Regions from separate parts of the Pseudomonas sp. NPDC090752 genome, predicted to be linked through region 2. Evidence: riboswitches for the same ligand, from Rfam matches in the RefSeq annotation. Region 2 holds a riboswitch; each other region holds the start of a gene.
What was found. Region 2 has a riboswitch for cobalamin ahead of cobW (cobalamin biosynthesis protein CobW). Riboswitches for the same ligand answer to the same signal wherever they lie in the genome.
Positions count from the first base shown of each region.

Region 1: it holds a riboswitch for cobalamin, as region 2 does, so the genes downstream of both, ACZ6YA_RS21445 (TonB-dependent receptor) here and cobW (cobalamin biosynthesis protein CobW) in region 2, are expected to answer to the same signal.
Region 3: it holds a riboswitch for cobalamin, as region 2 does, so the genes downstream of both, ACZ6YA_RS21435 (ABC transporter substrate-binding protein) here and cobW (cobalamin biosynthesis protein CobW) in region 2, are expected to answer to the same signal.

Region 1 covers NZ_JBVJLI010000018.1:101,589-109,017, forward strand. The annotation lists gene ACZ6YA_RS21445 (TonB-dependent receptor) at 1-1,755, opposite strand, end outside; cobalamin riboswitch at 1,867-2,072, opposite strand; gene ACZ6YA_RS21450 (ABC transporter ATP-binding protein) at 2,118-3,266, opposite strand; gene ACZ6YA_RS21455 (ABC transporter permease) at 3,286-4,095, opposite strand; gene ACZ6YA_RS21460 (ABC transporter permease) at 4,102-5,019, opposite strand; gene ACZ6YA_RS21465 (ABC transporter substrate-binding protein) at 5,016-6,041, opposite strand; gene ribBA (bifunctional 3,4-dihydroxy-2-butanone-4-phosphate synthase/GTP cyclohydrolase II) at 6,350-7,429, opposite strand, start outside.
Region 2 covers NZ_JBVJLI010000008.1:82,353-92,966, forward strand. The annotation lists gene ACZ6YA_RS13070 (transporter substrate-binding domain-containing protein) at 1-774, opposite strand, end outside; gene ACZ6YA_RS13075 (response regulator) at 786-1,400, opposite strand; gene ACZ6YA_RS13080 (DUF1272 domain-containing protein) at 1,621-1,863, opposite strand; gene cobM (precorrin-4 C(11)-methyltransferase) at 1,930-2,682, opposite strand; gene ACZ6YA_RS13090 (cobalamin biosynthesis protein) at 2,705-3,115, opposite strand; gene ACZ6YA_RS13095 (CbtA family protein) at 3,115-3,825, opposite strand; gene ACZ6YA_RS13100 (CbtB domain-containing protein) at 3,835-4,020, opposite strand; cobalamin riboswitch at 4,128-4,350, opposite strand; cobalamin riboswitch at 4,507-4,716, shown strand; gene cobW (cobalamin biosynthesis protein CobW) at 4,816-5,883, shown strand; gene cobN (cobaltochelatase subunit CobN) at 5,887-9,648, shown strand; gene ACZ6YA_RS13115 (ATP-binding protein) at 9,650-10,614, shown strand, end outside.
Region 3 covers NZ_JBVJLI010000018.1:90,594-101,207, forward strand. The annotation lists gene ACZ6YA_RS21380 (TonB-dependent receptor) at 1-155, opposite strand, end outside; gene ACZ6YA_RS21385 (DUF2946 family protein) at 218-628, opposite strand; gene ACZ6YA_RS21390 (ParA family protein) at 706-1,482, opposite strand; gene ACZ6YA_RS21395 (UV damage endonuclease UvsE) at 1,597-2,610, opposite strand; gene ACZ6YA_RS21400 (hypothetical protein) at 2,674-3,153, opposite strand; gene ACZ6YA_RS21405 (GNAT family N-acetyltransferase) at 3,284-3,784, shown strand; gene ACZ6YA_RS21410 (hypothetical protein) at 3,890-4,192, shown strand; gene ACZ6YA_RS21415 (OprD family porin) at 4,319-5,656, opposite strand; gene ACZ6YA_RS21420 (pseudoazurin) at 5,653-6,087, opposite strand; gene ACZ6YA_RS21425 (ABC transporter ATP-binding protein) at 6,105-6,893, opposite strand; gene ACZ6YA_RS21430 (FecCD family ABC transporter permease) at 6,890-7,906, opposite strand; gene ACZ6YA_RS21435 (ABC transporter substrate-binding protein) at 7,906-8,916, opposite strand; cobalamin riboswitch at 9,027-9,223, opposite strand; gene ACZ6YA_RS21440 (acetyltransferase domain-containing protein) at 9,252-10,418, opposite strand.

The DNA.
Region 1 (7,429 bases), on a different contig from region 2:
CACCAGCGAAGCATTGGCTGAGACCTGCCACTGTTGCGGCAAGGCCAGTTCCAGAGTCGCCTCCAGGCCATCGGAAGTCTGCTGTCCAGCCTGCTGTTTCTCGTGGGTCAGCGGGTCGTCCACCAGCAGCTTCTTCTTGACGATATGGAAGGCGGCCAGCGTCCACTCGCCGCGACCGTCCCAGAAGCGCTGCTTGAGGCCCAGCTCAGTCTGCTTCGACTCGGTCAGGTCGTAGTTCATCTGCGTCGGGCTGAGGCTGACCAGGTTGTTCACCCCGTCCTCGCTGGTGGAATACTGGCCGTACAGCGACAGGTTGTCGGTGGCTGCGAACACCAGCCCGGCGCGCCAGTTGCCGCCGTTCAGGCTGCGGTCGCTGCGGGTGTCGTTGATGAGGTTGTCGCGGTCGATGTGGTTCTGGTCGCGCCGCACGCCGGTCACCAGCGACAGGCGTTCGGTCAGCTGCAGGCGGTTTTCGGCGAACAGGGCGAAGGTGTGGGTAGTGGACAGGGTTTGCGGGCGTGTCGGCGAGTCGCTGTGGAAATACCCGGGTGCCGGCTGCCACGGGTCGATGTAGTCGCCGCCAACATCGTTGTATGGCGAGTTGCTGTCGACGTTGAAACGCACCTTGTTGTACTCGGCGCCGACCACGGTCTTGCTCGCCAGGCCGAACAGCGAATGGTCGAAGGTGAAGGTCTGGCGGTCGCCGATCTGCTCCTGGTTGTGCTTGATTTCCAGGTAACTCTGGCGCAGCAGCTGCTCGCGGTCGGCGTCCCAGCTGTAGTCCTCGGCGTTGCGCCAGTGACGGCGGCTCTTGATGTAGTAGAGCTGGTTGCTGGTGCTGAGTTGGTCGTTGATCGTCCAGTCGGTGGTGAAGCGGGTCCACTCGTCATGGTAGCGCTGCACATCGTTTTGAATGTTGTAGTTCTTCTTGCGCAGGCTGCTGCGGTAATGGCCATCGATCAGTGGCGTGCCATAGTAATTGGCCGGCTCGGCATCGCCGCGCTCGTGGGCCAGGGTGAAGCTGAGGTCGTCGCTGGCGTCGAAACGCAGTGCGGCGCTCAGGGCCAGGCTGCGCGAGTCGGTGCGGTCGACCCAGCCGTTGCCGGCCTGCTGGTTGAGGGTGAGGCGATAGCTCAGGCGTTCGCTGAGGCTGCCGCCGCTGTCCAGGCCCAGTTGCTGGCGGTCCCAGGAGCCGTAGCCCAGGCGCAGGTGGTTGCGGATGTCGCCGCTGAAGGGCTTTTTCGGGATCACGTTGATCACCGCACCGGTGGCGCCTTCGCCATACAGCACCGAAGCCGGGCCGCGGATCACATCGATGCGCTCGACCATCCACGGGTCGACCGGGAAGGTCTGGGTGCCGGCACCGGTATACAGGCGCGCGCCGTCGAACAGCGTCATCACCGAGCCATGCCCGGTAAAACCGCGTGCCGAAAGGCCGGTGCCGCCATCGCCGGGGCTGCCGACGAAGGTGATGCCCGGCGAGCGGGTCACGGCGTCCTGCACGGTGAGGTTGTTGCGTTGCTGGATCTGCTCGGCAGTGATCGTGCTGGTGCTGGCCGGTGTCTCCAGGGCACTGAGGTTCAGCCGTGAGCCGGCCTGGGTCGGCGTGGCAAGGTCGACCTGGTGTGCATCGAGGGTGTCGGTGATGGCCGTGGAAGGCAGCGCCAGCACGGTGTTGTCATGGTCATCGGCCAGGGCTGGCAGGGCGACGGCCAGGCAGGCCGCCAGGGGGTGGAGCTTGAGGGAACGGGACATGTCTTTCCACTAACAGCAGGAATGAATGGATCCCGGTGGAAAACACGCAAAGGCACAACCACGCACGCAGGCGCGCACGCGGATACCGGCCTGCGCCCGCCCACCGCGGGTTGCCAAGTGAAGCTTCAGGCCGGTCTCCGGGCTTGCGAGGGTCAGGACGCCTTCACCTTCCCATGCAGGCGCACAGTGGTGTGTCGAAGGCCTCACTCGCTTACCGTTGCGGGGGCAGCGCCGGACTTGTCGTGAACCACGACGCACCGGCTTCCCGTTTCACCCTGCGCACGGCGGCGCAGGACACCTGAAACTGGCGCGCATCTGACCATTGGTCGGGGCGCGCGTCAATCATTTACCTGCCGTGACGGTCAGTGTGCGCCGGCCGACTTGCTCAGGTCGCTTTCCGCCCACTCGGTGTAGATGCACGCATCGGCCACCGCCCAGCGGACCTTCACGGTATCGCCAGGCTGCATCGGCATGCCGGCAGCCGACAGTGCTTTCACCGTCAGTTCGGTGCCGCCTGGAGTCATCACGTGGCAGGTCTGGCTTTCGCCGAGGAACAGCACTTCGCCGACCTTGGCGACGACTTCGTTCCAGCCCGCGGGCAACGGTTCGCGCGCGGCCTGCTCGGTGGTCAGGGCCAGGGCCTTTTCCGGGCGCACCATGATCAGCGCGTCCTGCCCGGCCGCCAGGCCTGGGGTCAGGCGGATCGCCACCGGTTGGCCTTCAAAGCTGCCGGCACCATGACTGCTGGCCTTGATGCGCAGGAAGTTCGAGTTACCCAGGAACGAGGCGACGAAGGCATTCGGCGGGTTCTGGTAAAGGTCGTAACCGGTACCCAGGCCAACGATCTTGCCGTGGCTGAAGATGGCGATGCGCTGGGACAGGCGCATGGCTTCTTCCTGGTCGTGGGTCACGTAGACGATGGTGATGCCCAGCCGGCGGTGCAGCTGGCGCAGTTCATCCTGCAGGTCTTCGCGCAGCTTCTTGTCCAGCGCGCCGAGCGGCTCGTCCATCAGCAGGATGCGCGGCTCGTACACCAGCGCTCGGGCAATCGCCACGCGCTGCTGTTGGCCACCGGACATCTGCGAGGGCTTGCGGTGGGCGAATTTCTCCAGTTGCACCAGCTTGAGCATGGCGTCGACCCGCTTGTTGATCTCGGCGGCGCCGAGCTTGCGGATGGCCAACGGGAATGCGATGTTGTCGCGCACGTTCAGGTGTGGGAACAGCGAGTAGCGCTGGAACACCATGCCGATATCACGCTTGTGCGGCGGCACGTTCACCAGCGACTGGCCTTCGACCAGGATCTCGCCGCTGCTGGGGGTTTCGAAGCCGGCCAGCATCGACAGGGTGGTGGACTTGCCCGAGCCGCTGGAGCCGAGGAAGGTGAGGAACTCGCCGTCCTGGATCTCAAGGTCCAGGTTGTCCACGGCGGTGAAGTCGCCGTAGTGCTTGTTCAGGCCGCGCAGGCTGACTAGGGTCTGGCTATGCGCGTTGTCTTTGATCACTGCACTCATTGTTGTTTTCTCCGCGCAATCAAGCGTTGACTTCGGTGCGCCGGCGTAAGGCGGCGGCAATGACCATGACCAACAGCGACAGGCCGATCAGCAGCGTCGAGGCGACGGCGATTACCGGGCTCAGGTCCTGGCGCAGGGTGGTCCACATTTTCACGGGCAGGGTTTGCAGGTCGGGGCTGGCCATCATCACGCTGAGCACCACCTCATCCCACGACACCAGGAAGGCGAACAGGCCGCCGGCGATCATCCCCGGGCGAATCGCCGGGAAGGTCACCTTGAAAATTGCCTGCAGGCGCGAAGCGCCGCAGATCACCGCGGCATCCTCGATCGACTGGTCAAACAGCTTCAGCGAGTTGATGATCGAGATGATGGTGAAGGGCAGGGCGACGATCACATGGCTGACCACGAAGGCGAACAGCGTGCCGGTGTAGCCCAGCTTGAGAAACAGCGCGTAGACCGCAACGGCGATGATCACCAGCGGCACGATCATCGGCATGGTGAACAGCCCGTAGAGCATCTCGCGGCCGGGGAAACGGCCACGCACCAGGGCAAATGCGGTAGGCAGGCCCAGCAACACGGCGGCGATGGTCGTCAGCACGGCCACCTTGAGGCTGGCCAGCGCAGCATCCATCCACTCAGGGTTGGCGAAGAACTGCACATACCACTTGAAGGTCCAGCCCGGTGGCGGGAATACCAGCCACTGCGACGAGCCGAACGACAGCAGGATGATGAATACCACCGGCAGCAGCAGGAACGCCGCGATGACCCCGGTGGTCAGGTACAGGCCCGTGCGCAGCGGGCGGCCCATGGCATTGGGAGACAGAAGCATGGCGGATTACCTCGCGTTGCCGACCGGGGATTCCGGCTGCAGCTTCAGGTACAGGTAGAAGAGCACCAGGGTGATCACCACCAGCAGTGCGGCGGCGGCGCTGGCCAGGCCCCAGTTGAGGAACGACTGCACCTGCTGAATGATGAATTCGGGCAACATCATGTTCTGCGCGCCGCCGAGCAAGGCCGGGGTGACGTAGTAACCGAGCGACATCACGAACACCATCAGCGCACCCGAGAACAGCCCCGAGCGGCACAGCGGCAGGAACACCTTCCAGAAGTTGGTCCATGGGCTTGCACCGCAGATCGAGCCGGCCTGCAGCACCATTGGGTCGATGGCGTGCATGGTCGCCTGCAGCGGCAGCACGATGAACGGGATCATGATGTAGCTCATGCCGATCACCACGCCGGTCAGGTTGTGCACCATTTCCAGCGGCGCATCGATGATGCCCATGGCCATCAACGCCTTGTTGATCACCCCCGAACTCTGCAGCAGCACCAGCCACGAGTAGGTGCGCGCCAGCAGGCTGGTCCACATCGACAGCAGCACGATGTTCAACAGCCAGCGGCCCCAGCCGTTGGGCACCAGGGTGATCGCCCAGGCCAGCGGGAAGCCCAGCAGTACGCTGATCAGGGTGACCACACCGGCCACCGAGAAGGTGTTGAACAGCACCCGTGCATAGGCCGAGTTGGCGAACAGCTGCTCGTAGTTGCCCAGCCCCGGCACCGGCTCCAGCACCCCGCGCAGCAGCAGGCCAATCAGCGGGGCGAAGAAGAACAGGCCAAGGAACAGCAGGGCCGGCAGCAGGTTACGGCTGCCTTTCCAACGCCGGCTCATGGGTTCGCGCCGGGGTGCGGTTTGCGGGGCGCCGGTGCCCGTGGGGGCACCTTGCGCGTTCTGCAGGGCGTTGATGGCGACTTTCATTTGACCAACCACTCATTCCAGCGCGCAGCGATGGCTTGGCCGTTCTTCGCCCAGTAGGCGAAGTCCAGCGTGACCTGGTCCTGGGCGTAGGCGGTCGGCAGGTTCTGCGCCAGGTCCTTGTCGAGCTTGGCGACGCTGTCGACGTTGACCGGGGCGTAGGCGGTCTTGTTGGCGAACTCGGCCTGGCCTTCGGCACTGCTGGCATTGGCCAGGAACTTCATGGCCGCGTCCTTGTTCTTGGCGCCTTTGGGGATAACCAGGAAGTCGGCCATGACCAGGTTCTGCTTCCAGCTCACGCCCACCGGCGCGCCATCTTGCTGCAGGGCATAGACGCGGCCGTTCCAGAACTGCCCAAGCGAGGCTTCACCGGAGGCCAGCAGTTGCTGCGACTGGGCGCCACCGCCCCACCAGACGATGTCTTTCTTGATGGTGTCGAGCTTCTTGAAGGCGCGGTCCAGGTCCAGCGGGTAGAGCTTGTCGGGCGTCACGCCGTCGGCCAGCAGGGCCAGTTCCAGCACACCGGGGCTTGGCCATTTGTACAGGGCGCGTTTGCCGGGGTAGGTCTTGGTGTCGAACAACGCGGTCCAGTCCACCGGCTTGTTGGCGCCGAGCTTGCCTTCGTTGTAGCCGAGCACGAACGAGAAGAAGAACGAGCCGACGCCGTGGTCGCTGACGAAGCGTGGGTCGATCTTGTCGCGTTTGATCTGGTTGAAATCGAGGGGTTCGAGCAAGCCTTCGCTGGCGGCACGCAAGGCAAAGTCGGCTTCCACGTCGACCACGTCCCACTGCACGTTGCCGCTCTCGACCATGGCTTTGAGCTTGCCGTAGTCGGTCGGGCCGTCCTGGACGACTTTGATGTCGGTCGATTTAGTAAAAGGTACGGCCCAGGCTTCTTTCTGGGCGTCCTGGGTGGTCCCGCCCCAGCTGACGAAGTTCAGGCTGTCGGCGGCCTGCACGGCCTGACAGGCCAGGGTCAGCAGGCTGGCGGACAGCACTGCGGTTACACGTTTGCTCAACAGCATGGTTACGCCCTCGTTGCTTTTGTTATTCGAGGCGGGGCTTTTTGGGCGCGCCCGCCAACAGTATTCGGGGAGCAGCTAAAACAAAGTGTCAGTGGCCGTTCTTGAGTGTAGGTGCCGGCCTGCAATTTTAAGGTCTACGGGATATCATATTATGGTATTCCAAACTTTTGGCAAGAGGATAAGGCGACCGGCCATCACTAATCTCTCGACCCTGCTTGGCACACTGTGGGAGCGGGATTGCCCGCGAAGGCGTCGGTGGATTCACTGCCGCCTTCGCGGGGCAAGCCCGCTCCCACAAGTGCCCCGTTTCAGCTCAACATCCCGGGCTCGAACGGGATGCTTTGCACCACCTCCAACTCATACCCCGCCAACCCCGCATACTTGAGCGGCGGCCCCAGGTGGCGCAGCTTGCCCACACCCAGGTCCTGAAGAATCTGCGCGCCGGTACCGACTTCCGAGTACACCTTCGACTGCCCGCGCTGGTAAGGCCGCACGGGCTGAGTCAGCTGCGGTACACGCTCGAGCAGCGCCTGGGAGGATTCGTGGTTGGCCAGAATCACCACCACCCCGGCGCCTTCCTCGGCAACCCGCTGCAGCGCCGCCCACAATGTCCAGTTGGCCGGCCCGGCATATTCGGCGCCGACCAGGTCGCGCAGTGGGTCGATCACATGCACGCGCACCAGGGTGGGCTGCTCGCGGCGGATATCGCCCATGACCATGGCCATGTGCACGCCGCCTTCGATACGGTCCTCGTAGGTGACCAGGCGGAAGGCGCCATGCACCGTCGGCAACTCGCGCTCGCCGATGCGCTTGATGGTCTGCTCGGTGCTCAGGCGGTAGTGGATCAGGTCGGCGATGGTGCCGATCTTGATGCCATGTTGCGCGGCGAACACTTCCAGGTCCGGACGGCGGGCCATGGTGCCGTCATCGTTGAGCACTTCGACGATCACCGACGCCGGGGCGAAGCCGGCCAGGCGCGCCAGGTCGCAACCCGCTTCGGTGTGGCCGGCGCGGGTCAGCACACCGCCTTCGCGGGCGCGCAGCGGGAAGATGTGGCCAGGCTGTACCAGGTCTTCAGGGCGGGCGTCAGCCGCCATCGCCGCCGCCACGGTGCGCGCCCGATCGGCGGCGGAGATACCGGTGGTGACGCCAGTGGCGGCCTCGATCGACACGGTGAAGGCGGTGCTGAACACGCTGCCGTTGGCCGGGACCATCTGCTCCAGGCCCAGGCGCTGACAGTGGTCGTCGGTCAGGGTCAGGCAGATCAGGCCGCGCGCTTCGCGGGCCATGAAGTTGATGGCCTGGGCGTCGCAGCGCTCGGCGGCGATCAGCAGGTCGCCTTCGTTTTCCCGATCCTCGTCGTCCACCAGCAGGACCATCTTGCCTTG
Region 2 (10,614 bases):
CAGGGCGGTATCGATCAAGCGTCGCAAGCGTGGGTTGTCACCGGCCAGGGCAAAGGAAAAGCTCGCGGCCGGCACCTGGCAGAAATGGTCGATCTTGACCATGCCCTGGTAGCTTTTGCCGATCAGGAAGTCGGTGCTGATCGCGTCGCCCAGATAAGCGTCGGCCTCGCCCAGTTCGACGGCTGCAAGGCCCGCCAGGGTGGAACGGTAGAAACTCAACTGCGCGCTGGGGTAGAGACTGCGAACGGTCTCGCCGGGCAGGTAGTGATCGACCATGGCCAGTCGCAGGCCCGCCAGGTCCCTGTTGTGTTTCAGCGTACGGCCTTCGCGGGTGACGATGACTGGCATGTCGTCGGCATAGGGCAGGCTAAGGCTGAGCTGGGCATCCGCGGCCTCGAAAGCGTTGGAGCTGCCCAGCAAGTCGATAGTGCCCTCACGCAGGGCGGCGATCGCTTCATGGCGGCTGGCAAAGCGCCTGACCTCGATCGGCACGCCCAACTGCTCGGCGATCAGCCCGGCGTAGTCGGCGCTCAAGCCTTCATAATCATTCGGGCTGATGTTGATTTCGAACGGTGGATAGTCGGGCCGTGAGCTACCCAGTAGCAGAACCTTGCGCTGCTGCAGCCACTGGCGGTCCTGAGCGTCCAGCTGTAACGGTGACGTAGCGCTGATGGCCCTCGCCAGTAACTGGCGCGGCTCGGCATCAGCCAGCGTTGCGGCTGGGCAGCAGGCCAGGCTGATAGCCAGTAGCAGGCCAACCAACGTGCGCTTCATGATGATTGCGCTCAGTTGACGTTGTTGCGCTTGGCCAGATCCACCATCTCGACCAGTGACTCCGTCTTGAGCTTGTCCATGATCCGGCCCCGGTAAGTACTGATGGTCTTGGCGCTCAGGTTCATCTGACTGCCGATGTGCTTGTTGTTTTCGCCGTTGGACAGCCGTCTCAGCACTTCCATCTCACGGTTGGACAGGCTGCCCAGGCGTGTCGGCTCACTGTCCAGCGTATTGCTGTTGACTGCCATCTGCGGGAAGGTGGAATAGCCCTTGACCAGGGCCTTGAGCGCAAAGACGACGGCGTCGAGGTCTTCGCTCTTGGTCACGAATGCGCCAATACCGGCATCCAGGCAGCGGCGTACATACAAGTCGGTGGCCTGGCCGGTCAGTACCATGATCTTGGGCGAATGCTCGAGCTGCTGCAGGCGTTTGATCACCTCCATCCCGTCGAGACCAGGAAGGCCGATGTCCAGGACCACGACGTCGGGTTGCAGCTTGCGTGCTACCTGCGCCACTTCGCTGCCGTTGTCGACTTCACCTATGACTTGAAAGCGCTCGCGCTCAAGCAGCATGCGTACGGCAAATCGAACGGTTGAGTGGTCATCGACGATCAGCACGGTTGTCATGAGGATAACTCCTGTCGGAATGTGGGCCGTTTCCCTGGGCTAATCAGGAATACGTCTGCAAGATCTTTCTGCAGCGCAGCACGATACGTCCATTCCGACGCCTTGGTAATGGCGAGTATAGATCCGTTGACTAATGAGGTTGGCGTTGTCGAAAAATCCTACAAAAATGCCTGAAAACAGGCATCTTCGGGTTGAATTCGACGTCACTTGCAATGATTGGTTACTTACAGCCAGCGTGGGGTTTCAGGACGCGCTGGGTCGAAGCAGGATTGTTACTCAAGGACTGGCCGACGCGGGGGGGGCGAGCAAGCAACTGGCCGGAGCAGTTGGGGCAGCGACCATGGAAGTGAGTGTCGGCACAACGGCGGCAGAAGGTGCATTCGAACGAGCAGATCAGCGCATCAGGGCTATCGCCCGGCAGATCGACATTGCAGCATTCGCAATTAGGGCGTAGCGCCAGCATGGGCATGACTCCAGTCCGTGGTTAGGAACCTGGAGTCTGCTCCGGCCATTGGCTGCTTGGCAACGGTTAGTCGCCTGGCCGATAGAGGTGCGAATGTCCGGCGCGATACAAGGCAGAGGCGGTGAACGGCGCGTCACCCAGCACGTGCCCGACGAGGATCAGTGCCGTGCGACGAAAGCCTTTGGCGCCAACCTGTTCGACGATATCGCCGAGGGTGCCGCGCACCCAGTCCTGGTCCGGCCAGGTCGCGCGGTGCACCACGGCCACAGGGCAGCCGCTGCCGTAATGGGGCAATAGTTCGTCGACGATCCGTGCCAGGTGCTTGACACCTAGGTGGATGGCCAAGGTGCTGCCATGCCGGGCAAGGTCGCCCAGTTGCTCCCCGGCTGGCATCGGCGAGCTGTCGCCGTAACGCGTGAGGATGACGGTCTGCGCTACTTCCGGCAGGGTCAGCTCGCAGCCCAGCAAGGCGGCGCTGGCGGCGGTGGCCGTGACCCCGGGGATGATCTGGTAATCGATACCCTGTTCGCGCAGGTGGTGGATCTGCTCGCCGATAGCCCCATACAGACTGGGGTCGCCACTGTGTACGCGGGCCACGTCCTGGCCTTTTGCATGCGCTGAGCGCATGGCGTCGATGATTTGTTCCAGGTGCAGTTCGGCACTGTTGATGAGCGTTTCGGCCTGATGGCCTTCGAGTACGGCGGCGGGTACCAGGGAGCCGGCGTATATGATCACTGGGCATTGACGAATCAGCCGTTGCCCCTTGACCGTTATCAGTTCGGGGTCACCGGGGCCGGCACCAATGAAGTAGACCGTCATGAGAAATCCTTGGATGTTGCGATTAATCGCCGCAGGCGAGGGCGAGGGTGGCAGTGCCGAGCGTCTGCCGTGTCACCCGAAGCGTGACACGGCCGTGATCAAGATGCGCCAAGGCCAGCGCTGTGCTCTCCGCAACGCCCCAGCAGCCACTGTGGGCGAAGGCTTTCGCGGAGCGGTGGCTGAGCAGGGGCTCGAACGCCTGCAGCTGGTTGGCCTCGAATATAACCAACGGCAGGTTGAGGCGTTTGGCAAGTTGTTGCAGGCCACGCTCGTCGGCTTTCAAGGCGATGCTGGCGATGCCCTGCAACGCAGACAGCGCCAGACCATGGCGGTCCAGCGCTTGGCGCAGCAGGGCGTCGAGCGCATCCGCCGGGCAGCCTCGGCGGCAACCGAAGCCGGCGTACAGCGCCACCTGCGGCTGTTCGCTGGCCATCAGGCCTGGCTTGAGCGGCGATACAACCAGGCACTGAGCAGTCCCAGGGCCAGCCAGAAGGCGGCATTGGTCAGCCACGAAGCGATCTTGAACTGAGTTTCCAGGGCTTCAGGGGCCAGGCTTGCGTGGACATCGGGCTGTGGTGCGCCAATGACATGGGGCATCACCAGCAATGCCACGCCGAGCGCCTTGAGCAGCCAGTGCCGGGCAAACACCAGCAGCGCCAGGCCGATGGCGGTGCTGGCAGCGGTACCGATCCACCAGCTCTGACGCAGGCCGAGGTCGGCGGCGGCAGTGCCGGGCAGCTCAGGCGGCAGTCCCAGAGTGGGCGCCAGGCAGAACACGGCGAAGCCGGCCAGGCCCCAGAGCGCGCCAGTGCTGACTCGGTTGGGCTCGCGCAGGCTGTACAGGGCCGCGAGAATCAGCGCAAAGCCGACGGCGACGACCAGGTTGCCACCGGTGGTGGAGAGGATGCGCTGCCAGCCGTCTTCCGGCGACCAGGCCTCTTCGCTGTGTTCATGCCCGGCTGCATGTTCATGGGCAACGGCTGCTTCACCGTCATGGCTGTGCTGCTCGACGGCAGGCGCCGCCGACTCGTAGGTTTCCGCCTGCAGAATCAGCGGAGCCACCCAGAAACTTTGCAGCAGGGTGAGCAGCAAGGCTGCAAGCAGGCCGCTGAACCCGGCGGTGCGGGCAATGCGCTTGATCATGGGGCGGTCTCAGTGGCAGGGGAAGGCGGCGCTGTGGCGGGTGTCGTGCGCGGCATTGTGCACGGCTTCGAGGTGCGAAAAACCGGCGAAGTAGACCAGGCACAGGCCCAGCAGGCTGGCGGCGGCGGCGATGACCACGCGCTGGCTGAGGGTGACGGGAGTGGCGATAGCGTGCTTGGTGCTGGTGATGGGCATGACGCGTTCCTCTGCTTTGCTTTTGTATGGGCAACGGGGCACAGGCGAGCGCGACAACCCCGGGCTTGAATGGCCCAGGGGAATGCGACAGCGCCCGCCCACCGCGGGGTGTTCATGAACGCCAGGCCGGTCTCCGGGCTTGCGAGGAGGAGCAGGGCTCCTGGTAAAGCGTCACCTTCCCATGCCGTACTGCGTGGCACAGTGGTCCAGACGTTTCACTCGCTTACCGTTGCGGGGGCAGCACCGGGTTTGTCGCGCCCTGGTGAGGGCTTGCGACGCACCGGTTTCCCGTTTCACCCCCGTGGGGGCACCTGAACGCGAGGTGTAAGGAGAGCACGGGGGAGGGTTTGCGTCAATTGGTGAGGTGGTGTGTAGTGTTCGCTTGAGTTTTATGTTGCTCTTGAGATCGAGCGCCGCCCGCGCGGCGCTCGATCTCAGGGGCAGCACAAATCTCAAGCCATGAGTTGACCAGCCACCACCCCCCGCGTAGCCTTGCCGCTTCGAGGTTCTTCGGCCACGCCGAAGCTAAGACGGGAACGCGGTACAAGCCGCGGCTGCCCCCGCAACTGTAAGCACCGAAACGGATCGACACAGCCACTGCGCCCTGGCGCGGGAAGGCGTCATCCCGCCAGCCCCTGTTCAATGAGGGGGCGCAACGGTGCAAGCCAGGAGACCTGCCTCGTGACGTTTTCGACTTTCAACCGGGCGGGGTGATCCGGTGGCGAACGAGCCCGGCCACCTGGCCCGCGGCTTTCGTCCCGCATGCCCGCGCCATCCTGCCAAGGGCAACGCGACATGAAAACACTGGCCAAGCTCCCCGTCACCATCGTCACCGGCTTCCTCGGCTCGGGCAAGACCACCTTGCTCCGGCATATGTTGGACAACGCCCAGGGCCGCCGCATCGCGGTCATCGTCAACGAATTCGGTGAGCTCGGCATCGACGGCGAAATCCTCAAACAGTGCAGCATCGGCTGCACCGAGGAAGAGGCCAGCGGCCGGGTCTATGAGTTGGCCAACGGCTGCCTGTGCTGCACCGTTCAGGAAGAGTTCTTCCCGGTAATGCGCGAGCTGGTGGCGCGCCGCGGCGACCTCGATCACATCCTCATCGAAACCAGCGGCCTGGCCCTGCCCAAGCCGCTGGTGCAAGCCTTCCAGTGGCCGGAAATCCGTAACGCTTGCACGGTTGATGCGGTCATTACCGTCGTTGACAGCCCGGCCGTAGCCGCCGGCACCTTCGCCGCCTATCCGGACCAGGTCGACGCCCAGCGCAAACTCGACCCCAACCTGGACCATGAATCGCCCCTGCATGAGCTGTTTGCCGATCAGCTGGCCAGCGCCGACCTGGTGGTGCTGAACAAAGCCGACCTGATCGACGCCGAGGGCCTGGCCAAAGTGCGCGCTGAGGTTGCCGAAGAACTGCCGCCTGCGGTCAAGGTGATCGAAGCCAGCAGCGGGCGCTTGCCGCTCGAAGTGCTGCTGGGCGTGGGCGCGGAGTCGGAGGCGCACATCGATGGCCGCCGTACTCACCATGATTCGCACCACGACGGCGACGATCATGACGACCACGACCATGACGCCTTCGATTCCATCTCCATTGACCTGCCTGAGGCCGACGAAGCCCTGTTGCTCGATGCGCTGACGCAGTTGGTGGTGGAGTTCGGGATCCTGCGCGCCAAGGGCTTCGCGGCCATCCCCGGCAAACCGATGCGCCTGCTGGTACAGGGCGTGGGCACCCGCTTCGACAAGCACTTCGACCGCGCCTGGCGTAGCGACGAGCCGCGCATCACGCGCCTGGTGCTGATCGGCCAGGACCTGGATGCCGTGCAATTGGAAGCGCGCCTGCGCCAAGCCCTGGGCGCCTGACCCATGCACCTGCTGCGGACCCAGCCCGGCGGTTTCGTGCCGGACGACAGCATCGCCGACCTCGGCCAGACGCCCGCCGAACTGGTGATCCTCTGCAGCGGCGATTCGCACCTTGCATTGCTCGCTGAAACTGCCGAGCAACTGCCGGATGACTACCCCAGCCTGCGCCTGGCCAACCCCATGCAAGTGCAGAACCATGCCTCGGTCGACCTGTACATCGACGAGGTACTGCGCCATGCCAAGGTGATCCTGGTGTCGTTGCACGGCGGCGTCGGTTACTGGCGCTATGGGGTCGAGCAATTGGTCGAACTGGCCTCGCGCGGGGTGCAGTTGATCCTGGTGCCGGGTGACGACCGGCCCGACCCCGAGCTGACCGGCCTTGGCACGGTCACTGGCGAGCCGGCCGAGCGCCTGTGGCATTACTTGCGCCAAGGCGGCAAGGCCAACGCGGTCAACCTGTTCAAGTGCCTGGCCAATCAGTGGCTGGGCCGTGATTACAGTTGGGATGCGCCGCAGCCATTGCCACGCACCTCGATCTACCACCCGCACATACCCGCTGCCGCCCTGGAGGACTGGTACGCCCAATGGCACCCGGAACATCCGGTGGCGCCGTTGCTGTTCTATCGCTCGCACCTGCAGGCGGCCAACACCGCGTTCATCGATATTTTCTGCGAACGGCTCCTGGCCGCCGGGCTCAACCCGCTGCCGATCGCCGTCGCCAGCCTCAAGGAAAGCACCTGCCTTGAGCAGGTTGAAACTTGGCTGGACGAAGTGGGCGCCGAGGTGCTGATCAACACCACAGGCTTTGCCCTGTCCAGCCCGGAACGCCCCAACCTGCGACCGTTCCGGCGCGACATACCGGTGCTGCAGGCGATCTGCGCGCAGGACAACCAACCCGGCTGGGAGGCTAGCGAGCAGGGCCTGGGCGCCCGCGACCTGGCGATGCACATTGCCTTGCCTGAACTGGACGGGCGCATCATCACCCGCCCGGTGAGTTTCAAGGACATGGCCTGGCGCAGCGAGCGCAGCCAGTCCGATGTGGTCTGCTACCGCGCCCACCCCGAGCGTATGGACTTCGTCGCCGAACTGGCGCGGCGCTGGGTCGAATTGGCACGCCTGCCCAATGGGCAGAAACGCGTGGCGTTGGTGCTGGCCAACTACCCGACCCGTGATGGACGCATCGGCAACGGCGTCGGGCTGGATACGCCTGCAGCGGCCCTGAACATCCTCAAAGCCCTGCAAGCTGAAGGCTACCCGCTGGCCGAACTGCCAAGCAGCGGCACGCAACTGATCCACCAGTTGCTTGGCGGTGTCACCAACGATCTTGAACACCTCGACCAGCGCCCTTGCGCGCAAAGCCTGAGCCTGGCGGATTATCAGGCTGCCTTCGACCGCCTGCCCGAAGCTAACCGCCAGGCCGTGCTGGAACGTTGGGGCCCGCCCGAGCAGGACCCGATGTACCGCAGCGGCCGTCTAATGGTCGCTGGCCTGCGTTTTGGCCTGACCTTCGTCGGTATCCAGCCGGCGCGTGGCTATCAGGTCGACCCCAGTGCCGTCTACCACGACCCGGACCTGGTGCCGCCGCACGGCTACCTGGCGTTCCATTTCTGGCTGCGCCATGCCTTCGCTGCCGATGCGGTCATCCATGTCGGCAAGCACGGCAACCTGGAGTGGCTGCCCGGCAAGGGCGTCGGCCTGTCTGCCCAATGCTGGCCTGATGCGCTGCTGGGCCCGCTGCCGAATATCTATCCCTTCATCGTCAACGACCCGGGCGAGGGTGCCCAGGCCAAGCGCCGCACCCAAGCGGTGATCATCGACCACCTGATGCCGCCGCTGACCCGTGCCGAAACCTACGGGCCACTGCGCCATCTAGAGCAACTGGCCGACGAATTCTACGAAGCGCAGATGCTCGACCCACGGCGCGCCCGAGAACTGCAGGGCGACATTCTTGACTTGGTGAAGGCCAACCACATCGACCGAGAACTGCAGCTGGAAGGCCAGTTGGATGATGCCGACGTGTGGCTGCCGCGCCTGGATACCTACCTGTGCGACCTCAAGGAATCGCAGATTCGAGACGGTTTGCATGTATTTGGCGAGTCCCCGCAGGCACGTCTGCGGATCGACACGTTGCTGGCACTGCTGCGAGTAGAGCGCGGCGATGGCCGGGGCGGCAATGCCAGCGTGCTGCGCACGCTCGCCAAGGCCCTGGTGCTGGGCTTCGACCCGTTGGACTGCGATCTCGGGCAAAATTGGGCTGGCCCGCGCCCAGCGCTGCTGCAAGCCATCAGCGAATCAGCATGGCGCACCTGCGGTGACACCCGCGAGCGCCTTGAGCTATTGGCGCTGCAGGTTATCGAGCAAGCGCTGAACGGTAGCCTTCAATTGCCCGTCGAGACTCACTGGCAGCCAGTACACGAGGTAATGCAAGCCTTATTGGACCAAGTTGCGCCCAATCTTGACGCTTGCGGGGCGGCTGAAATCAATGGACTGCTTGCAGCCCTGGCCGGGCGCTTCGTGCCGGCCGGCCCCAGCGGTGCACCTAGCCGTGGACGCCTGGATGTGCTGCCCACCGGCCGCAACTTCTATACCGTCGATGTACGCAACCTGCCCACCACCACGGCCTGGCGCCTGGGTTTCGCTTCGGCCAACCTGATCCTTGAGCGCCATCTCCAGGACCACGGAGATCACTTGCGCCAACTCGGTCTCTCGGTATGGGGCACCGCGACAATGCGCACAGGTGGCGATGACATCGCCCAGGCCATGGCGCTGATGGGCGTGCGGCCGGTGTGGGCCACCGGCAGCCAGCGCGTCGATGACTTCGAGATCCTGCCGTTGAGCGTGCTCGATCGCCCTCGGGTGGATGTAACCTTAAGAGTATCGGGCTTTTTCCGCGATGCCTTCGGCAACCTGATTCGCCTGTTCGATGCGGCCGTTCAGGCGGTAGCGGCGCTGGACGAACCGGATGATGCCAACCCCCTGGCCGCGCGGGTGCGCAGCGAACGTGAAGCCTTGCAGGCGCAAGGCGTGGAGGCTGAGCAGGCTGCACGCCAGGCCGGTTGGCGTGTATTCGGCGCCAAGCCGGGCGCATACGGTGCCGGGGTGCAGAATGCCATTGATGGCCGCCTGTGGCACAGCCGTGACGACCTGGCCGAGGTGTACCTCAATCATGGCGGCTATGCCTATGGCGCCAGCGACGAAGGCACACCCGCGCGGGCTCAGTTCGCTCGGCGCCTGGGTCAAATGCAGGCGGTTCTGCAGAATCAAGACAACCATGAGCACGACTTGCTCGACTCCAATGACTATTACCAGTTCCAGGGGGGCATGCTGGCCGCTTCCGAGACCTTGTCGGGCAGCGCAGTGGCCAGTTACCACGGCGACCACAGTCAGGCAGACCGGCCGCGCATCCGCACCCTCAAGGAGGAACTGAACCGCGTCATCCGCGCGCGCGCCCTGAACCCCAAGTGGATCGACGGTGCCAAGCGACATGGCTATAAAGGAGCGTTCGAACTGGCGGCGACCGTCGACAACCTGTTCGCCTTCGACGCGACCACGCACCTGATCGACGACCATCATTACCAGTCGCTGGCCGATGCCTACGTGCTCGACCCGGCGACCCGCACTTTCATGCGCGAGCACAATCCCGAGGCCCTGCGTGACCTCACCGAGCGCCTGCTGGAGGCCCAGCAGCGCGGCCTCTGGGAAGCCCCCGGTGAATACCGCGAAGCCCTGGAAGAGCAATTGCTCGACGGCGAGGAACAGGCTTGAAATGAGTGAACCCGTACAATTTCCGCTGGCGGCCGTGGTCGGCGCCGAAGACCTCAAGCTGGCCTTGTGCCTGACCGCCATCGACCCGAAGATCGGCGGCGTCCTGATCGAGGGGCCGCGTGGCATGGCCAAAAGTACCCTGGCCCGCGGCCTAGCTGACCTGCTCGGCGAAGGGCCGTTCGTGACGTTGCCACTTGGCGCCAGCGAAGAACGTCTGGTCGGCACGCTCGACCTCGATGCCGCGCTGGGGCAAGGCAAGGCGCAGTTTTCACCGGGCGTGCTGGCCCAGGCCGATGGTGGCGTGCTGTATGTCGATGAGGTCAACCTGCTGCCCGACACATTGGTCGATCTGTTGCTGGACGTCGCTGCCAGCGGCACCAACCGCATCGAGCGGGACGGTATTTCCCATCGGCACAGTGCGCGCTTCGTTTTGATCGGCACCATGAACCCTGAAGAAGGCGAATTACGCCCACAACTGCTCGACCGCTTCGGCCTGAACGTGGTGCTCGAAGGATTGCCGGCACCCGCCGCGCGTCAGCAGATCATTCGTCGTCGTCTGGCCTTCGACACCGACCCGCAGGCCTTCTGCGAGCAATGGGCCCAGGCCCAGGCGCAGTTGCGTGAGCGCTGCCAGGCGGCACGCCAGACCCTGGCGGCAATCGCCTTGGACGACCAGGCCCTGGCCTGGATTACCGAGCGCTGCTTTGCAGCCGGGGTCGATGGCCTGCGTGCCGACCTGGTCTGGTTGCGTGCCGCCCGTGCCCACTGCGCCTGGCGCGGCGGCGAGGCCATCGAAGAGGGCGATGTCGATGCGGTGGCGGAGTTCGCCCTACGCCATCGCCGCCGGGAGTCGCCAGCAATCGAACCGCCCTCGCCGCCACCTCAGGCAGGCGGAATGGATGCGCCGGACCAGGGCGGGCAGGGCGATTGGGGCGCGCTGCCTGCACAGCCAGTAGCCAGCGGCGC
Region 3 (10,614 bases), on a different contig from region 2:
CGCGAGCCGGTGCGGATCGGCTCGTCCAGCTGCACGCCAGAAGGCGCCTCGCGCTGGCCGTCGATGGTGGTGGCGGTGAGTTCAACGGCGGTGTCGTCCGCCCAGGCGTAAGTGCAGGCGCTCATCAGGAGCACCAGAGAGGTATTGCGGAGCATGTTGTTATGTCTTCCACGCAAAGGTCATGGCTGACCACGCGCACGCAGGCAGGCGCGCCGGGTCAGGCGAAATGATCGGCAGCTGCGGGGAAGGCGACGGGGGAGGCGCGGGGGTTGAGGGCAGGGCGTTGATAACGTGGGGGCGGTTGCGCCCAGCTGCGCACGACGATCGGTGAGGTGGCAATGGTGTTCGAGGTAGCGAAGGACCAGCCGCCGCTGCTGAGCGGCACCGCCAGGCCGAACGATGAACACACTGGGCAGTCGAGCTGGGCCATGTGCTGGTCGCCGCCGGCGCCATCCAGGTCGATGGCCACACCGTGCTCACTGTTGATCGAGCAAAAACCACCTTCCAAGCCGGCCAGGCGCAGGCCGCCCATCTGGCCATGATGCAAACCGCACAGCAACAGGCTGAACAGGACGCTGGCATAGAGCGTCCAGGCAGTCAGCGAGCGAGTGTGCCGGGTGATTTTCATGCCGGCGAATCTATCACCCGGATGAACGGTAGGGTAGTCGCGCTCGGCCTACGTGCAGCGCGACAGGTTGTCGCAGGTCAGGCGGCGCGTTCCAGCGCATCCAGCAGGTTGACGAACTCCAGGGCCAGTTTGTGCTTTGGCGCCAGGTGCACCAAGGGCACCGACGCCTGGTGCGATTCGCGCATCTTGATCGAGCTGCTCAGGTACACCGGCAGCACCGGCATGCCCTCGGCGCGCAACTGATCGACCAGGGTCTGGTGCAACGCAGTGCGTCCGGCGAACTGGTTCACCACTACACCTTCCACCTGCAGCGCCGGGTTATGGTCCTGGCGCAGCTCCTCGACCTCGGCCATCACACAGTGCAGCGCCTGGCGCGAGAAGCTGTCGCAGTCGTACGGGATCAGCAGGCGTTGCGCGGCCACCAGTGCGCTGAAAGTGTAGAAATTGAGCGCAGGCGGGGTATCGATATAGATCCGCTCGTAGTCCTCGCCCAGCTCCACCAGCAGCTTGCGCAGCTTGTTGATCTTGAACTTGCTCTCCAGCTTGCTCTGCAGGTCGCTGAGGTCGGGGCTGGCGGTGATCAGGTGCAGGTTGCTGTAGCGGGTTTCGGTGATGGCCACGCGGTGCTTCTTGCCCGAGGCGGTAACCGGCGACAAGGTCTGGCGGAAGAAATCGGCGATGCCGGCGGGGATGGCGTCGTGGGTCAGGCCGGTGAGGTAGTAGGTGGCATTGGCCTGGGGATCGAGGTCGACCAGCAGCGTGCGATAGCCCTCGGCGGCACTGGCTGCGGCCAGGTTGCACGCGATGCTCGATTTGCCGACGCCACCTTTCTGATTGAAAACCACACGACGCATGAGACGCTCATCCATGAAGAAGGGAAATGTCAGGTTGGGGTCAATCCTATGACCGAAAGACGACAGTTTTATGACAAGGCTTGTTACAAACTGCTTTCTAGCCCTCTAGCACGGCTATTTGATGTAGCGCTCGTAAAAATTTAGCGTGGCGAGGTTCTTGTCCTTGGCCTCGAACATGATGTCGAAGCGGTCGCTGAACTGTAGCGCATAGCGGTTGGTCCAGTCGTTCCACATCTGTGCGCTGTGCGCGTACAGGTCGCGCTTGTTCACTTTTTCCAGCAGGGCGGGGATGGTCAGCTTGGCTTCGGCATCGAAACCCAGGGTCTGAAGATGCTCAGGGGGCTGCGAGTAATGCATGGTCGGGCGTACATCGCGCCAACTGTCGATGACCCTGTCGACGCGAGGGTCGTTCGGATCAATGTAGTCGCTTTCGTGGATCCAGCAATGGTGGATATCCAGCACTACCGGCGCCAGGTCTGCCAACGACAGGCAGTCATCGACGCCGTAGGTCTTTTCGTCGTTTTCGAACGTGATCACATTGCGCGCCACTTGCGAAAGCCTTGGCCACACGTGGCGAATGCCTGGCGCGCCCAGGCGCCCGGCGATGTGGATATTGCACTTGAAGTCCTGGAAGCGTTGGCCGAACCCCATCATGCGGATCATGTCGGCGTGGTACTCGAACTCGGCCAGGCTGTTTTCCACCACGTCAGGACGGTCTGAACCGAGCACGCAGTACTGACCGGGATGCATGGACAGGCGGATGTCCGTGTTGCGGGCGAAATCACCTATGGCCGAAAAGCCTTTGATCATCAGCGCCTGGAATTCGCTGTCTTGGTAGACAGGCGCAACGCTGGGGTGGCTGTACAGCGGCAGCAGGTCGCTGCTCAGGCGCACCATGCGCAGCATGGCGGGAAGCTCGGCAACATACCCCAGCAGACGTAACTGGGCATCGAGGTTGTGCTGTACCAACTCGAAGAGCTTGGCGCGGGCCGCTTCCGAGCTTGCCCCGGACAACCAGCGCAGCGTCGTGGTACGCGGGTTGAACGTACGCTCGATGGTTTCCAGCGCCTTGATCGACAGGCTGCGGTGCGGGTGGCGGTACATGCAGGCAAAGCCCAGGCGGGGCATGGTGGTCTCCGGGAGCGGGTATGAGCGTTGGACTGCGCATGCAACCGAACGATCAATCAAACGTCAGGATCCGGCGCTTTCCAGTACGTTCAGCTCGTCTTCCACCTGTTGCAGACGTTGCTTGGCCAACGCCTGGGCCTTTTCATCGCGCGCGGTCTCGCGCATCAGCCGGGTGAGTTTTTCACTCAAGCGTTGCCCGTCTTCGGTCTCTTCCAGTGCCTTGGCCTTGGCCGGGTCGCGGGTGACCTCGACGATGGTGGCGAACTCGGTGTCGCTGAAGTTCTTCTCGCTATAGAGCTTGAACAGGTCCTGGCGCTGGTCCTCGACCGTGAGGTGCTTGCGCAGGACGCCACGGATGGTGTCTTCGGCCAGTTGTGGGTGAGTGCGGGTGAGCAGCGATGCCATGCGTTCGATGTTGTGCTCGTAGGCTTCCTGCAACGGCAGGTTGGCCAGGATCTGCTCTTCGCGGCTGGGCTTCTGGTCGCAGGCGGTGAGGGCGGCGGTGAACAGCAGGGGCAGCAGCAACTTCGGGATGCGGGGCATGGGGTGGCCTTGGGCGCGCGATTCAGGTGGGGATTATAGCGAGGTCGGGCCGATGCCCGCGAGCCATACCAGCACTAAGAAATGTGCTGTAGGGTAGGGGCACCTTTGCCTACGCCATGCTGACAGCCCCATGCCGAACTGGATCATCCAATCGCCCCGCCGTGAGGCCGTGGCCGAAGTCGTAGACTTCGTCGACAGCGCCCGCCGTGCGCTTTTCCCCTTGCTCGCCAACTCGCCGTTGCCCAAAGACCTGAGCCATTTCGAGGCAACCTATCTGGATGGCGAAGGGCACTTTCTCGAAGCCCGTGATCAAGGCCGATTAGTCGCTGCCATCGGTTACCTGCCGTACGACCATCGCTTTTGCCAACTCGATTACCACGGCAAGCGTGTAGTCGAAATCGTGCGCCTGTTCGTGCTTCCCGAATACCGCCGCCACGGCTTGGCCGCTGCACTGTTTGCAGCGTTGCGTGAACATGCCGTGGGGGCCGGCACCGAATGCCTGTACCTACACACGCACCCTTTTCTGCCTGGGGCGATCCGGTTTTGGGAACGGCAGGGGTTCGTGGTGACCGATATTGAAGATGATCCTGTGTGGCGCACTACGCACATGGAGCAGTGGCCGGTGGCGTAGGAATTTTCCAGTTGTTCAGCCGCTAGCCTGGACACCCTGTTCATTTCCAACAGCCGACCATTTCCTTACCTTCGGGTCTTTGGCGATGACGAAGAAGGAATCCACATGGCCCATCTTGCACTGTACAAACTGCAACTGCTCGATGAGTTCGAGTGCCGAACCGACAGCTGGAGCTTCGGCGATTTTGAACGGCGATTAAGCGAGTTATGGCCCAAGTCGTCCTACCACGATGCCAAGGGCATCATCAATGCGGCGCACCACGAGCGCAAGTGGCCGAGGACGGTGAAGCGGTATCTGCTGACCAACTATCAGGAGCATAGGAATGTCAGTTCGGAATTCAACGATACCTTTGCTGATGTGGTGGCGGCGATGAGTGATCAGGAACGGCGGGAGTGGGGGGTGGCTTAGTACTTAAGTGCCTGGCCTGAATTGAGCTGTAGGAGCGGCTTCAGCCGCGAAGCTGGCGACACGGTGGATGGCACCGGCTTCGCCGGTGTTCGCGGCTGAAGCCGCTCCCACAGGTTTTATTTAGCTTCAAAAACCGCCCGTCAACGGCCACTCCACCGCCAACCGGATCTGATCCCCATCCAGCTCCGCCTGCGCCGTATCCCCGCGATGCACGTTATGCCTGATCGAGAACGTGGTCCCCTTGGCCTTGCCGCTCTGCACCACATACCGCGCCTCAAGGTCCCGCTCCCAATGCTTGCCATCCTTGCCATACCCCAGGTACGCATACCCACCAGTGGGGTCCACATGCGTCCCATCAATATCGAACCCGCGCACATACAACGCCGTCAGGTTCAGCCCCGGCACGCCATACGCGCCCATGTTCAAGTCATACCGCGCCTGCCAGGACTTCTCGTTCGGCGCATTGAAGTCGGACATCTGCACGGCGTTGGCAATAAAGATCGCGCCACGCGTCACGTAGTCGAACGGGGTGTTGCCATCCACCTGCTGCCAGCCGAGGCTGAAACTGTGCGGGCCTTGGCTGTAACGCGATACCAGGCTCCAGGTGGTGTTGTCGATACGCCCGGACAGGGCCTTGCCAGTGTCGGTGGTGCGGTACAGGTTGAGGTCCAGGCTCAGGCTGCGGCGGTCGTCCAGGGCGTGGGTGATCGTGCTGCCGAGGTAGTGCTGGTTCCAGGTGTCCTCGTAGCGGGAGGAGTACAGGCTGCCACTGAAGGCGGCGCTGGGGTTCCACACCACGCCGGCGAGGTCGAAGGTGGTGCCCTGGCGGCCGTTGGAGTAGTTCACCACGAAGCCCTGGTCGTGGCTCGACGCGTTGCGGTCTGTGCTTTCGTTGAAGTGCCCGGCCACCAGCTTGACCTTGTCGATTTCGTTGCTGGTGAGGAAGAACCCCGTCGCTGTTTCAGGTAGCAGGCGGCTATCGGACGAACTGAACACCGGTGTTTTTACCCGCTGTTCACCATAAGACAGCACGGTGTTGGACAGGCGCAGCTTCAACGCCGCGCCACCGCGGCTGTATTCGTTCTTCGGATGACCGTCGTTATCCACCCCGAGCAAACGGGCCTTGCCGGCACGACCGCCACCACTGTCGAGCTGTACGCCAAGATAGGCGTGGGCATCCACGCCCACTCCGATCGGCCCCTGGGTGAAGCCGGACTGGAAAGTACCCATCAGGCCGTAGGCCCATTCCTCCGCCAGGCCATTGCGTTCGCTGCGCGGTTTGTAGGCATTGCGCGCAGCGCTGTTGCGCCCACCGTGTTTGTAGTCACGTTGGTCGAACACCGTGCGGTTGAGGATGCTCCAGGTGCTGTCTTCGAGCAGGCCATTGCTTTGCGACTGCGCCGACTCGGCCATCGCCAAGGGGGCGAGGCTCAGCAGCGGCAGGGCCAGCAGCAGACGACTCATTGCCCGGCCTCCAGTTGCTGCAGTTGCGCCGCGAAGCGCGCTTGCGCCCGTGCCGGCAACGCTGAAGGTAGTGCGGTCGAACCGGTTTCGCCCACCTGGATCAGCATCACCATGCCCATCGCCAGGTGCGGAATGCACTGGATGCCGTACAGCCCTGGCACCGTGAAGGTGTGCTCGTACGGCTGGTTCAGTTTGCTCTTGAACACCTCGGCGCCGTTTGGCAGCAACCCAGGCACGCTGGCCGCGTTGTGGCCGCTCTGGGTCGGCACGAAGCGCACGGTATCGCCCGCTGCGATGCGCAAGTGATCCGGTTCGTAGACCATGGCGCCCGCCGTGCCGCGGTTGAGCATCTTCACTTCATGCACTTCGGCCAGGGCGGCAAAGGGCAGCAGGGCGCTGGCGAGCAGCAGGGCGGTGGAGCGCAACAGCATGACGGGAACTTCCTGGTTCAAGGGGCGCGAAAGCGCAGGATGCGCGCGCCGTCGAAGGGGTCGGTGAGGTAGCGGGCGTGCACGCCGAAGGTGCTCAGCAGGCGTTCGGGAGTGAGGACTTCCAGCGGCTTGCCGAGCGCAACCAGGCGGCCTTGATCGAGCACCGCCACGCGGTCGCAGGTGAGCGCCTGGTTCAGGTCGTGCAAGGCCACCAGGGTGGTCACCGGCAGCGCCTGCACCTGCTGCAGCAGGCTCAGCTGGTGCTGGATATCGAGGTGGTTGGTCGGCTCGTCCAGCAGCAGCACTTGTGGGCGCTGGGCCAAGGCACGGGCGATGTGTACGCGTTGGCGTTCACCGCCGGACAGCGAACCCCAGATGCGCGTGCGCAGGTGCGCGGCATCGAGGTCGGCCAGGGCCTGCTCGACGATGGCGTGGTCGTCTTTGGAAAACGGTGCCAGGGCCGACAACCACGGCGTGCGGCCGAGGGCTACGGCGTCGAATACGCTGATCGCGTCGAGGGTGTCGGCCTGTTGTTCGACCAATGCCAAGGCTTGGGCGATACGTCGGCGTGGCAGGCGTGCGAGAGGTTCGCCGAGCAGCTGCACGTTGCCGCTATGCGGCGTGCGCAACCCGGCCAGAAGTTTCAGCAGCGAGGATTTGCCCGAGCCGTTAGGCCCGACGATGCCGAGGGTTTCGCCTGTGATGACCATCAGGTCGATACCGCGCAGCACAGGGTTGCCCGACAGTTGCAGGCTTAGCCCCTGGCAGGCCAGCGGGGCAACGTGCAGGGTTGTCATGGCTGTCATGCGCGCCCCCTGCGGCTAACCAGAATTAGCGCGAACACGGGGGCGCCGATCAATGCCGTGACGACACCGACGGGAATCACCTGCCCGGGGATCAGCGTGCGCGACAGCATGTCGGCAGCGATCAGGAACAACGCACCGCCCAGGGCACTGGCCGGCAGCAGGCGGCTATGGGCGGGCCCCAACAACAGACGCAAGGCATGTGGAATGACCAGCCCGACGAAACCAATGGCGCCGACGATGGACACCATCACCGCCGTCACCAACGCCGCACAGCTGATCAGCAGCAACTGGCTGCGGCGCACCGGGATGCCCAACGATGCCGCCGAATCGGCGCCGAAGGTGAAGGCGTCCAGCGTACGGCGGTGCCACAGGCACACCGCCAGCCCGAACAGCGCCACCGCCACTGCCAGCCACACCGACGGCCAACGCACGCCGCTGAGGTTGCCCAGCAGCCAGAACAGAATGCCGCGCGCCTGCTCGGCGGTGGCCGACTTGGTGATGAGGAAGGCGGTCAGGGCGTTGAACAGTTGCGAACCGGCGATGCCTGCCAGGATTACCTGGGCGTTGTTGCTGCTCGGGCCGGCCGCGCGGGCCAGCACCAGCACCAGACCGAAAGCCGCCAGGGCACCGACGAAGGCGCCGCCAGACATGCTCAACGCCGCGCTACCCAAGCCCAGCAGGCCGACCAGCACGGCGCCGGTCGAGGCCCCGGCCGAGAGGCCCAGCAAGTAAGGTTCCGCCAGTGGATTGCGCAGCAGCGCCTGCAGGATCACCCCGCAGGTCGCCAGCCCCGCGCCGCAGGCCGCGGCGACCAAGGTGCGGGTCAGGCGGTAGTTCCAGATGATGCCAGCGTCGATCGGGTCGACCGGGTAACCGGCCTGCCAAAGGTGATTGGCCAGTACCTGGAAAACCACGCGCAGCGACACCGTGGTTTCGCCAATCGCGGTGCCTGCCAGCAAGGCGGCGAGCAGGGCGACCAGGGCCAGGGCGGTGCAGGGCAGCAGTCGCTTCATCACTGGGCCGCTTTACCGCTGGCGAAGGCCGTCGACAGGGTCTGCAGGCCACGGAACAGGCGGATGCCGGCCTGCATGGCGTCGGCGTCGAGGATGATGATGCGGTTGTTCTTCACCGCATCCATGTGCTGGGTGACCGGGTCGCTGTGGAGGAATTCGAGCTTCTTCTGGTAGTCGTCGGCCGGGAAGCGGCGGCGGTCCATGCGGGCGATGATCAGCCAGGTCGGGTTGGCCTTGGCGAGGGTTTCCCAACCCACGGTCGGCCATTCTTCGGTGGACTTGACCACATTGCGCACGCCCAGGGTACGCAGCATGAAGTCGGCGACACCCTGCTGGCCGGCGACGTAGGGGTCGATGTCCAGGTCGGCGCTGGAGAACCAGAACAGCGCTGAGGTATTGCTCAGGTCCTTGCCGGCCAATTGCTGCTTGGCAGCGTCCAGGCGGGCTTCGAGATCGGCGTTCAGCGCGGCGCCACGGTCCTGTACGTCGAAGATTTCAGCCAGCTGGCTGACGCTTTTATAGATGCTGTCGACCTGGAAGGCCTGCAGGCGCGTGCCGTCGGCACCGACCAGGTTGTCCTTGCCTTCGCAATCCGAGGGCAGCAGGTAGGTGGGGATCTTCAGTTCGGTGAATTGTTCGCGGGTCGCAACCACGCCCTGGGCGCCGACCATCCATTCGAACTGCACGGCCACCAACTGCGGACGCTTGCCGACCACCGCTTCGAAGCTTGGGTCGTTGTCGGCCAGGCGCGGCACCTTGTCGTTCAGTGCCTTGTACTCGGGCAGCACGTTGTTGAACCACAATGACGTGCCGGCCAGCTTTTCGCCCAGGCCCAACGCATAGAGCATCTCGGTACCGGCCTGGCCGATGGTCACCGCACGCTCGGGGGCGTGGGCGAAGGTTTGCGGCGCGCCGCAGTTGTCCACGGTCAGCGGGTAGTGGGTGGCGGCGGCCTGGGCCACACCGGTGAGGCTCAGGCCGGCGAGCAAGGTGAAGAAACGAGGCAGCATGCGGGGCGATCTCCTATCGGACAGTTCACGGAAGAACGCACGGACAGGCATCGCCGAGCCCCTGCAGGGCGCAGGGGCAACACTGATGGCCAATCCCGGACACCCCGCCGGTTGGTGAATGTTGGCCGGCAGGTCTCCTGACTGGTGCGTCGTCGTCCGGCTCCAGCCTTCCCGGATCAGTCATCCAGTGGCATCGATGGAGCGAACTCGGCACTTACAGTTGCGGGGGCAGTTCCCTTTGGCGCGCCTGGGCGGCCTGGGATTCCCTATTATTTCCGTGGTGGAAACCGGCGGCCCGCATGGTAGACCATCAGGCGCCGGGTGAAAACGCTAAATCAGAAGTACTTGAGCCAGGTAATGTCGCGACGGCGCGCCTTGAGCCGGGCGAACCATTGCACCGGCAGGTACAGCGCCAGCGCCAGCAGCACCGCGCTCAGCCATACCGCGCCGATACCATCGAAGCCGAAGTAGTCACCGTGATTCAGACCGAACAGGGCGACGCTGGCCAGGTACAGCAGTTTCAGTACGTACAGGTGCAGCAGGTAGAAGAACATCGGCGCCGCGCCAAACACCGCCAGGGCGCTGATCCAGCGTGCCTGCCCGGCGCGTTCGAAGGCCCGCAGCAACAGCAGGCCGCAGCTCAGGGTCAGGGTAAGGAACAGCAGTGAAGGCGGGTATTTGGTGATGTTGAAGAAGCTCATCAGCGTCTGCGTGAAGGTTGGGTAGCCGCTCCACGGCGCCTCGCCATAGCCGTTGAGCATGCGCAGTACGACGAAGCCCAGCAGGGCGATCACGCCCCCCAGCAGCAGTCGATTCTGGCGTTTCTGCGCATCTGTGCCGCGGGCAAACCATGGGCCAAGGCCATAGCCCAGGGCAATGACGCCGATCCAAGGCAATACCGGGTAGGAAGTACGCAGGCGCAGGCTATCGGAAAACTCCAGCCAGCCACGGTCATGCAGGATCGCCCACGGCACATGCATGGCCGACTCCACGCCGAAGTGCAGGCCATCGAGCAAATTGTGGCCAGCGATGATCGCGGCACCAACGGCCAGCAGGGCAGGGCGTGGCAACCACACCAGCAGTGACAGGGCGATCATGCTCACGCCGATGGCCCAGATCACTTGCAGGTAGATCACGCTGGGCGGCAGCTGGAAGGTCCAGGCGAAATTGACCAGGGTGAACTCCAGCACCACCAGGAACAGGCCGCGCTTGAACAGGAACGCCGAGACATCGCTGCGGCCCTGGTACTTCTCGCCGTACAGCCAGGCCGACAGGCCGGTCAGCAGCACGAACACCGGTGCGCACAGGTGGGCCAGGGTGCGGCTGGCGAACAGTGTCGGGTCGGTGGCGTCGATGGTCATCGGGTCGCTGACCTGGCGGTGCAGGAAGAACGTCTCGCGAACGTGATCGAGCAGCATGAACAGGATCACCAGGCCGCGCAAGGCGTCGATGCTCTGCAGGCGCTGGGTGAGCAGGGTGGGGGTGGCGGCGGCGCTTGTCATGGAAGAGGGTCGCAGGCAGGAATGAATGTCAAATGAAACGTTATCTTATAACTATTTCATTTGAGTATGAAAGTTGTTTTTGTGTTGTTCATATTGGCCCTTTCGCGGGCAAGCCCGCTCCCACAGGATCTCCACTGTCTCGCGTTCAGTGATGAACCTGTGGGAGCGGGCTTGCCCGCGAAGAGGCCGGTAAAGG